2 regions of the Bradyrhizobium nivariense genome follow, and region 1 is predicted to be linked to the other one. Evidence: predicted binding sites of a transcription regulator. Region 1 holds the regulator's gene; the other holds the start of a gene.
What was found. Region 1 encodes PhoB, which activates phosphate uptake and scavenging genes when phosphate is short. Its sites were predicted from a motif close to TGTCATNNANCTGTCAT; they were not measured.
Positions count from the first base shown of each region.

Region 2: a site for PhoB is predicted at 2,462-2,478, ahead of phnF (phosphonate metabolism transcriptional regulator PhnF). Genes of this name have one in related genera too.

Region 1 covers NZ_JARWCR020000084.1:17,836-21,627, reverse strand. The annotation lists gene QCM77_RS39850 (aspartate aminotransferase family protein) at 1-349, opposite strand, end outside; gene QCM77_RS39845 (GcrA family cell cycle regulator) at 805-1,317, shown strand; gene phoB (phosphate regulon transcriptional regulator PhoB) at 1,478-2,185, opposite strand; gene phoU (phosphate signaling complex protein PhoU) at 2,208-2,924, opposite strand; gene pstB (phosphate ABC transporter ATP-binding protein PstB) at 2,936-3,757, opposite strand; gene pstA (phosphate ABC transporter permease PstA) at 3,754-3,792, opposite strand, start outside.
Region 2 covers NZ_JARWCR020000022.1:101,695-105,486, reverse strand. The annotation lists gene QCM77_RS20050 (alpha-D-ribose 1-methylphosphonate 5-phosphate C-P-lyase PhnJ) at 1-210, opposite strand, end outside; gene QCM77_RS20045 (carbon-phosphorus lyase complex subunit) at 207-1,310, opposite strand; gene phnH (phosphonate C-P lyase system protein PhnH) at 1,315-1,923, opposite strand; gene phnG (phosphonate C-P lyase system protein PhnG) at 1,928-2,392, opposite strand; gene phnF (phosphonate metabolism transcriptional regulator PhnF) at 2,512-3,240, shown strand; gene phnE (phosphonate ABC transporter, permease protein PhnE) at 3,273-3,792, opposite strand, start outside.

The DNA.
Region 1 (3,792 bases):
TCGCGTGATAACGGCGCACCACCTTGATCACGCATTCCAGCGCTTCGGCGCCGGAATTGCAGAAGAACACGAAGTCCGCAAAACTCTCGTTGCAGAGGCGGTTCGCGAGCTTCTCGCCGTCCGGGCTCTGGAACAGGTTCGACATGTGCCAGAGCTTCGTGGCCTGCTCCTGCAACGCCGTGACCAGCGCAGGATGGGCATGGCCGAGCGCGTTGACCGCGACGCCCGAGGTGAAATCGAGATAGCGCTCGCCATTGGTCGCGATCAGCCAGCAGCCTTCGCCACGCTCGAAACCGAGGTCGGACCTGGCAAAAACGGGGAGCAAATGCGGCGCTGCGCTGTTGGTCATGGCGGTCACTTGAATGTTGCGGACGGTGTGAGCGTGCATTGGGCGACGCACCATTGACCGGCCCGGAAAACGAAACGTGCCGCCTCTTCAGGGCGGCACGCATGAGTATCTTAGGCCTGGTGAAACGGGTGTCAATGCCGCCCGGAAAGCCTCGCGAAACGCTGAATCCGTAGTCTTGCGGTGCCGATTTTGCGGGTTTTCACCACGGAACATGTGGAAGCGAGTCGGCGGACTCTTGCGCGGGAGTCACGCCATATTGTAGCGTTTGGATTGTCAGATACGACATCTCGTGCAGTGGTTCTGATCTCTAAGTCCTCATGTACCGGCGTAAACGTTCGGGCGTTCTAGTCGCGCCCGGCGAGCCTTAAGGGATTCTGGCGGCACGGGTTTTTAAAGGCTTAGGCATTCGCTGCGAGGCCCCAGGATGGCTGGCCCGCAGCGAGGGAAAGGGTGCAATGACGGTTTTGACCTGGTCCGATGATCGCGTCGAGCAGCTAAAAAAGCTCTGGGAGGCCGGACTTTCGGCCAGCCAGATCGCGGCTGAGCTCGGCAATGTGACCCGCAATGCCGTGATCGGCAAAGTGCACAGGCTCGGCCTGTCGGGCCGCGCCAAGAGCCCTTCATCGGCAGCGCCGCGGCCGCGCAAGGCGCGTCCCGCGCAGCACATGATGCGGGTGACCCGCCCGATCTCGCGCGGCAACACCGCGCTGGCACAGGCCTTCGAAGTCGAGGTGGAGGCCGAACCGGTCACCTACGACAACGTGGTGCCGATGAGCCAGCGGCTGTCGCTGCTGGAATTGAACGAGGCGACCTGCCACTGGCCGGTCGGCGATCCCTCGAGCCCGGATTTCTTCTTCTGCGGCGGCAAGGCGCTCTCCGGCCTGCCCTACTGCGCCCAGCACTCGCGGGTCGCGTATCAGCCGGCATCGGATCGGCGGCGTGCACCGGTGAAGCCGGGGCCGCGGTAAGTAGTTTCGATTTCAGGATCGAGCCGTGACGCGATGACGGCTCAAAAATACTCAATGTCGTCCCGGCCTAGTGCGCAAGTGCGCACTAGGCCGGGACGACATCGGAGATTGTGGCGGCAGCCGGCTAGATCACGTCTGCCAACATCACACCGCAAATCCCCTACGCCTGCTCCGCCTTCGCAAAGCGATCGTCCAGCGCGTAGCCGGCACCGCGGACGGTGCGGATCGGGTCCTGCTCGCGGCCGAGATTGAGCAGCTTGCGCAGGCGGCCGATGTGAACATCGACGGTGCGCTCATCGATATAGATGTCGCGGCCCCAGACGCTGTCGAGCAATTGCTCGCGCGAGAACACCCGCCCCGGATGCTCCAGGAAGAACTCAAGCAGGCGATATTCGGTCGGGCCGAGATCGATCGGCCGGCCCGAGCGTGCCACGCGGCGCTTGTCGCGGTCGAGCTCGATGTCGCCAAAGGCGAGCACGGTGGCGAGCCGCTCGGGGCTTGCGCGCCGCAGCAGGCCTTTTACGCGCGCCAGCAATTCCGGGACCGAGAACGGCTTGACGATGTAATCGTCGGCGCCGGTCGCAAGACCCCGCACCCGCTCGCTCTCCTCGCCGCGCGCGGTGAGCATGATGATCGGGAGCTGCTTGGTCTCGGGACGGGTGCGCAGCCGCCGGCACAATTCGATGCCGGATAGCCCCGGCAGCATCCAGTCGAGCACGATCAGATCGGGGATGTGCTCCTTGAGGCGGGTGTCGGCGTCGTCGCCGCGCATCACCGTCTCGACGTCATAGCCGTCGCCTTCGAGGTTGTAGCGGAGAAGCTCGGTCAGGGCTTCCTCGTCCTCAACCACCATAATGCGTGCGCCCATCGGGTCGTCGCTCCTTAAGTCTTCAAGTATTCGGTACCGTGGTGGCGAAGGTCGTCATGTCGCCCTTCGGCCGCTTGTCGGTCATCGCCTGGCCCTCGATCATGTAGAACACGGTCTCGGCGACGTTGGTGGCGTGGTCGCCGATCCGCTCGATGTTCTTGGCGCAGAACATCAGGTGGATGCAGAACGAGATGTTGCGCGGATCCTCCATCATGTAGGTGAGGAGCTCGCGGAACAGCGAGGTGCAGATGGCGTCGACTTCCTCGTCGCCCTTCCACACCGCCATCGCCGCCGGCAAATCATGCGCGGCATAGGCGTCCAGCACCGACTTGACCTGCTGCTGCACGAGGTCGGTCATGTGCTCGAGGCCGCGGAACAGCTTGAGCGGATGGAAGTCCGTCTCCAGCGCCGCGACGCGCTTGCCCATGTTCTTGGCGAGGTCGCCGATGCGCTCGAGATCGGTCGCGACGCGCATGGCGCCGACGATCTCGCGCAGATCGATCGCCATCGGCTGACGGCGGGCGATGGTGAGCACGGCGCGCTCCTCGATGCGCTTCTGCAGCGCGTCGAGCTCGGCATCGATGGTGACGACGCGCTGGCCGAGCGGGATGTCGCGACGGATCAGCGCGTCGACGGAATCGACGATCATGCGTTCGGCGATGCCGCCCATCTCGGCGACCAGGCGGGTGAGTTCCTGGAGGTCGGTATCGAAGGCCTTTGCGGTATGTTCAGAACCCATGTTCCGTCTCCTCAGCCGAACCGTCCGGTGATGTAATCCTGCGTGCGCCGGTCGGTCGGCGACGTGAAGATCTTGCTGGTGTCGTCGAACTCGATCAGCTCGCCGAGATACATGAAGGCGGTCTTGTCCGAGACGCGCGCCGCCTGCTGCATGTTGTGGGTGACGATCGCGATCGTGTAGTCCTCGGACAGCTCCTGGATCAGTTCCTCGACCTTGGCGGTCGAGATCGGGTCGAGCGCCGAGCAGGGCTCGTCGAACAGGATGACCTCGGGCCGTACCGCGACGGTGCGGGCGATGCAGAGGCGCTGCTGCTGGCCGCCGGAGAGCGACAGGCCGGAGGCGTTGAGCTTGTCCTTGACCTCGTTCCACAGCGCGCCGCCGCGCAGCGCCTTCTCGACCCGGCCGTCCATCTCGGACTTCGAGATCTTCTCGTAGAGGCGGATACCGAAGGCGATGTTCTCGTAGATCGTCATCGGGAACGGCGTCGGCTTCTGGAACACCATGCCGACGCGGGCGCGCAGCAGGTTGAGGTCCAGCTTGCCGTCGAGGATGTTGGTCTGGTCGAGCATGAGCTGACCGGTGGCGCGCTGGCCGGGATAGAGGTCGTACATCCGGTTGAAGATGCGCAGCAGGGTCGACTTGCCGCAGCCCGACGGGCCGATGAACGCCGTGACGCGGTTGGCGCCGAGCGTCAGGTTGATGTTCTTCAGCGCATGGTGCTCGCCGTAATAGAAGTTCAGGTTGCGGACGGTCACCTTGGGGGGCGCCTCGGGCAGCATCGGCGCGTGGGGCAGTCCACCCGCCGCGCTCATCGATACGGAAAGATCACTCATTTTGCGGTCCTCTCGGCGCCCAGAATGCGCGCGCC
Region 2 (3,792 bases), on a different contig from region 1:
CTGGTCGATCACCTTCAGCACGTCCTCGGGCCCGAGGATCGCGGCGGTGACCTGGACGCCGCCGGTGCCCCAGCCATAGGGCATCGGCATTTCACGGCTGGCGAACGGCACCTGATAGCCTGGGATCGCGATCGCCTTGAGGATCGCGCGGCGGATCATCCGCTTGGTCTGCTCGTCGAGATAGGCGAAATTGTAGGCGGGCGCGTTCATTCCGCGGCCTCCTTCATGGCGTCGGGCGCATTGGCATCAGTGAATTCCTTGCGCAGCTTGCGCAACAGGCCGAGCTCGGACTGGAAGTCGACATAATGCGGCAGCTTCAGATGCTCGACGAAGCCGGTCGCCTGGACGTTGTCCGAATGCGACATCACGAATTCTTCATCTTGCGCGGGAGCGAGTGCCTCTTCGCCGAGCTCTCGCGCGCGTAACGCGCGGTCGACCAGCGCCATCGACATGGTCTTGCGTTCGCTCTGGCCAAAGGCGAGGCCATAGCCGCGGGTGAAGCACGGCGCTTCCGTCGCGGAGCCCGTGAACTGGTTGACCATCTGACACTCGGTGAGCTCGATCGAGCCGAGCGGCACGGCGAAGCCGACGTCTTCCGCCAAGAATTCGACCTCGACCTCACCGAAGCGAATCTCGCCGGCGAAGGGATGGTTGCGGCCGTAGCCGCGCTGGGTGGAATAGCCCATCGCCAGCAGGAAGCCTTCGTCGCCACGCGCGAGGTTCTGCAAGCGCAGATCGCGGTCCGCCGGGAAATTCAGCGGCTCGCGGGTGAGATCGCCGACGCTGGCGCCCTCCTCGGCCTGCGGCGAGGACTCGATCAGCCCGTCGCGGCCGAGGATGTCGGTCACCCGCGGGGTTGGCGCAGTCGATGCTTCGGCCGTCGCCGGTGTTTCCGGCACAAAGCCTTCGGCGAGCGAGGGATCCAGCAGGCGGTGGGTATAGTCGAAGGTCGGGCCGAGGATCTGGCCGCCGGGAATGTCCTTGAAGGTCGAGGACACCCGCCGCTGCACCCGCATCGCGCCGGTCTCGACCGGCGCGCTGGCGCCGAAGCGCGGCAGCGTGGCGCGGAAGGCGCGGACCAGGAAGATCGCCTCGATCAGGTCGCCGCGCGCCTGCTTGATTGCGAGCGCCGCGAGCTCGCGGTCATAGAGCGAGCCCTCGCTCATGACGCGGTCCACGGCGAGGCCAAGCTGCTCGGAGATCTGGTCGAGAGAGATTTCCGGAACGCTTGGGTCGCCGCGCCGCGCATGTGCGAGCAGGCGATGGGCGTTCTCGATGGCGCGTTCGCCGCCTTTGACTGCGACATACATGCAACTAGCTTCCCTTGTTCACGACGCGCGTGGTGCGCGGGATCGCAACCACGGCATCATCGGCGACCAGCACCACATCGATGCCGCGCGGAAACAGCGTTTCGTTGACGCGCAGGCGATCGAACAGGTCGAACGGCTTGATCGAGGCCCGGAGCGTCGCGACACCGTCGATGCCGGGGCCGCGCAGCTCGAAGCTGCGTCCTCCGTCCAGGCTCTCGACCTGAAGGATCAACGTGGTCGACCGATCCGGATATTCGCTGGTGCCGAGCGCGAAGCACTCGAGCGAAGGCAGCGCCCCGCCGTCGCTGATCAGCGCGAAGCTCGCAATCGAGGAATCCTGCACCACCGGCGCGCCGGTGTGGAATTTCAGCCATTTCACGACATCGGAACTTTCCGACATGCGCGCATCGAGCCAGAGCGGCGTGTCGTGGTCGAACAGCGTCAGCGCGATCGCGGCCGTGCCGCGCATCATCGCATGAGGCGTTCCGGCCACCGGCACGATGCGCTGCACCGAACCCGGCCGCGCCATCGCGTCCATGACCGAACGAAAGGTCGATTGCGCCGACAGCACCTTGTCGGCGAACCCCGGCGGCAGTTCCGCAATCGTGGTCATGATCTCACCCCTCACCGCGCACCATGGTGTAGAAATCAACCTTCGTCGCCGCGGTCTCGGCCGCCGCCTGCCTGCGTTTGACCATAAGCTGCTCACGCAACGGCGCGATAACGTCCCGCTCCACCGCGCCGCCGAAATCGCTGGACTGCACCAGCGCGTCGCACAGCGCGATCAGCCGCGCCTTCTCACCGTCGCGACCGAGCGTGTAACCGAAACCGACCTCGCCGCTCGCAAGCCTGACCGCGGCGCGCGATACCGTCGCTTCGCCGAGGTTGAACGGCGCACCGTCGCCGCCGACCCGGCCGCGCAGCATGACGAGGCCGTTTTCCGGCGCGCGCAGATCCTGATGCGCCGGCAGGGCGAGAGCGCGGAGGCGAGCGGCGATCTCGCCCGCCTCCGCGTGCGCCAGCACGGCCATCGCGGCCTTGCGCTGGGCTTGCTGATTGTTGTGCTGGGTCACCAAAGTCACCGAACTTTTCTGCAGAACTTGCCGAATCCAAGTTGTCTATGATACTAGACAACTTGATACGGGAGCGCCATGACTGTTTCGTGACAAAGGCGTGATTTCTGGAGTAGCTTCCCGGCCACATGAGCATGCAGGACACAGCCTCCTCCGGCGTCGCGTTGTGGCGCCTCGTTGCCGACGGCATCGAGCGCGGCATCGCCGACGGCCGCTTTGCCGCCGGCGACAAGCTGCCGGGCGAGGTGGAGATCGCCGAAACCTATCGCGTCAACCGCCACACCGTGCGGCGTGCGCTGGCCGCACTTGCCGAGCGCGGCATCGTGCGGGCCGAACGCGGCAGCGGAACCTATGTCGAGGCGCAGAAGCTCGCCTACCCGCTGCGCTCGCGGACCCGTTTCTCCGAGATCGTCGGCGCGGAGGGTCGCGAACCGCATGGCCGGTTGATCGAGGCGTCCGATGATGTCGCGACCCGCGAACTCGCGCGGGAACTCGGTCTCAAGGCCGGCGCGCCACTGGTCCGGATCGAGACCATCCGCCTCGCCGACCGCACGCCGATCTGCGTCTCCACGACGTGGCTGTCAGCGGGATTGTTTCCCGATGCGGGCGCTGTATTCGCGGCGACACGCTCGATGACGAAACTGCTCGAGCATTACGGCGTCCGCGACTATCGCCGCGGCGCGACCCGGATCACCGCCGGCATCGTCGACGCAACCGACGCCGCACGGCTCGATCTGGCGCTGGGACGGCCGATCCTGGTGGTCGACGCGACCGATCACGATCCCGACGGCAAGCCGCTGGTGACCAAGCATTCGCGCTTTGCCGCGGAGCGGGTGGAGTTTTTGGTGGAGTCGTAGCAACCATGAAATGGAGCCTACGGTATCTGCGATTATGCCACCGCCCTTCGCCCGATGATGGCGAAGCGGAGTTTGCCCGAGACGAAATCGATCGCGGCAACCGCGACCAGGATCATCAGGATCAGGAACGACACCTTCTGCCATTCCAGCACGCGGATCTGCTCGGCGAGCTGGAGCCCGATGCCGCCGGCGCCGACGATGCCGATGATGGTGGCCGAGCGCGTGTTCGATTCGATGAAATAGAGCACCTGGCCGGCGATCACCGGCAGGACCTGCGGCAGCAGACCGAAGCGAATCTCGTGCAGCGCGCTGCCGCCGGAGGCGCGGATGCCCTCGACCTGTTTCTGGTCGGCGCCCTCGATCGCCTCCGAGAACAGTTTTCCGAAGGCGCCGAAATCGGACACGGCAATGGCGAGCACGCCGGCAAACGGGCCGAGCCCGACCACGTTGATCCACACCAGCGCCCAGATCAGCGTATCGACGCCGCGGATCGAATCGAGGAAGCGGCGGACCGGGAAGCGCAGGATGTTCGACGGCACGATGTTGCGCGCG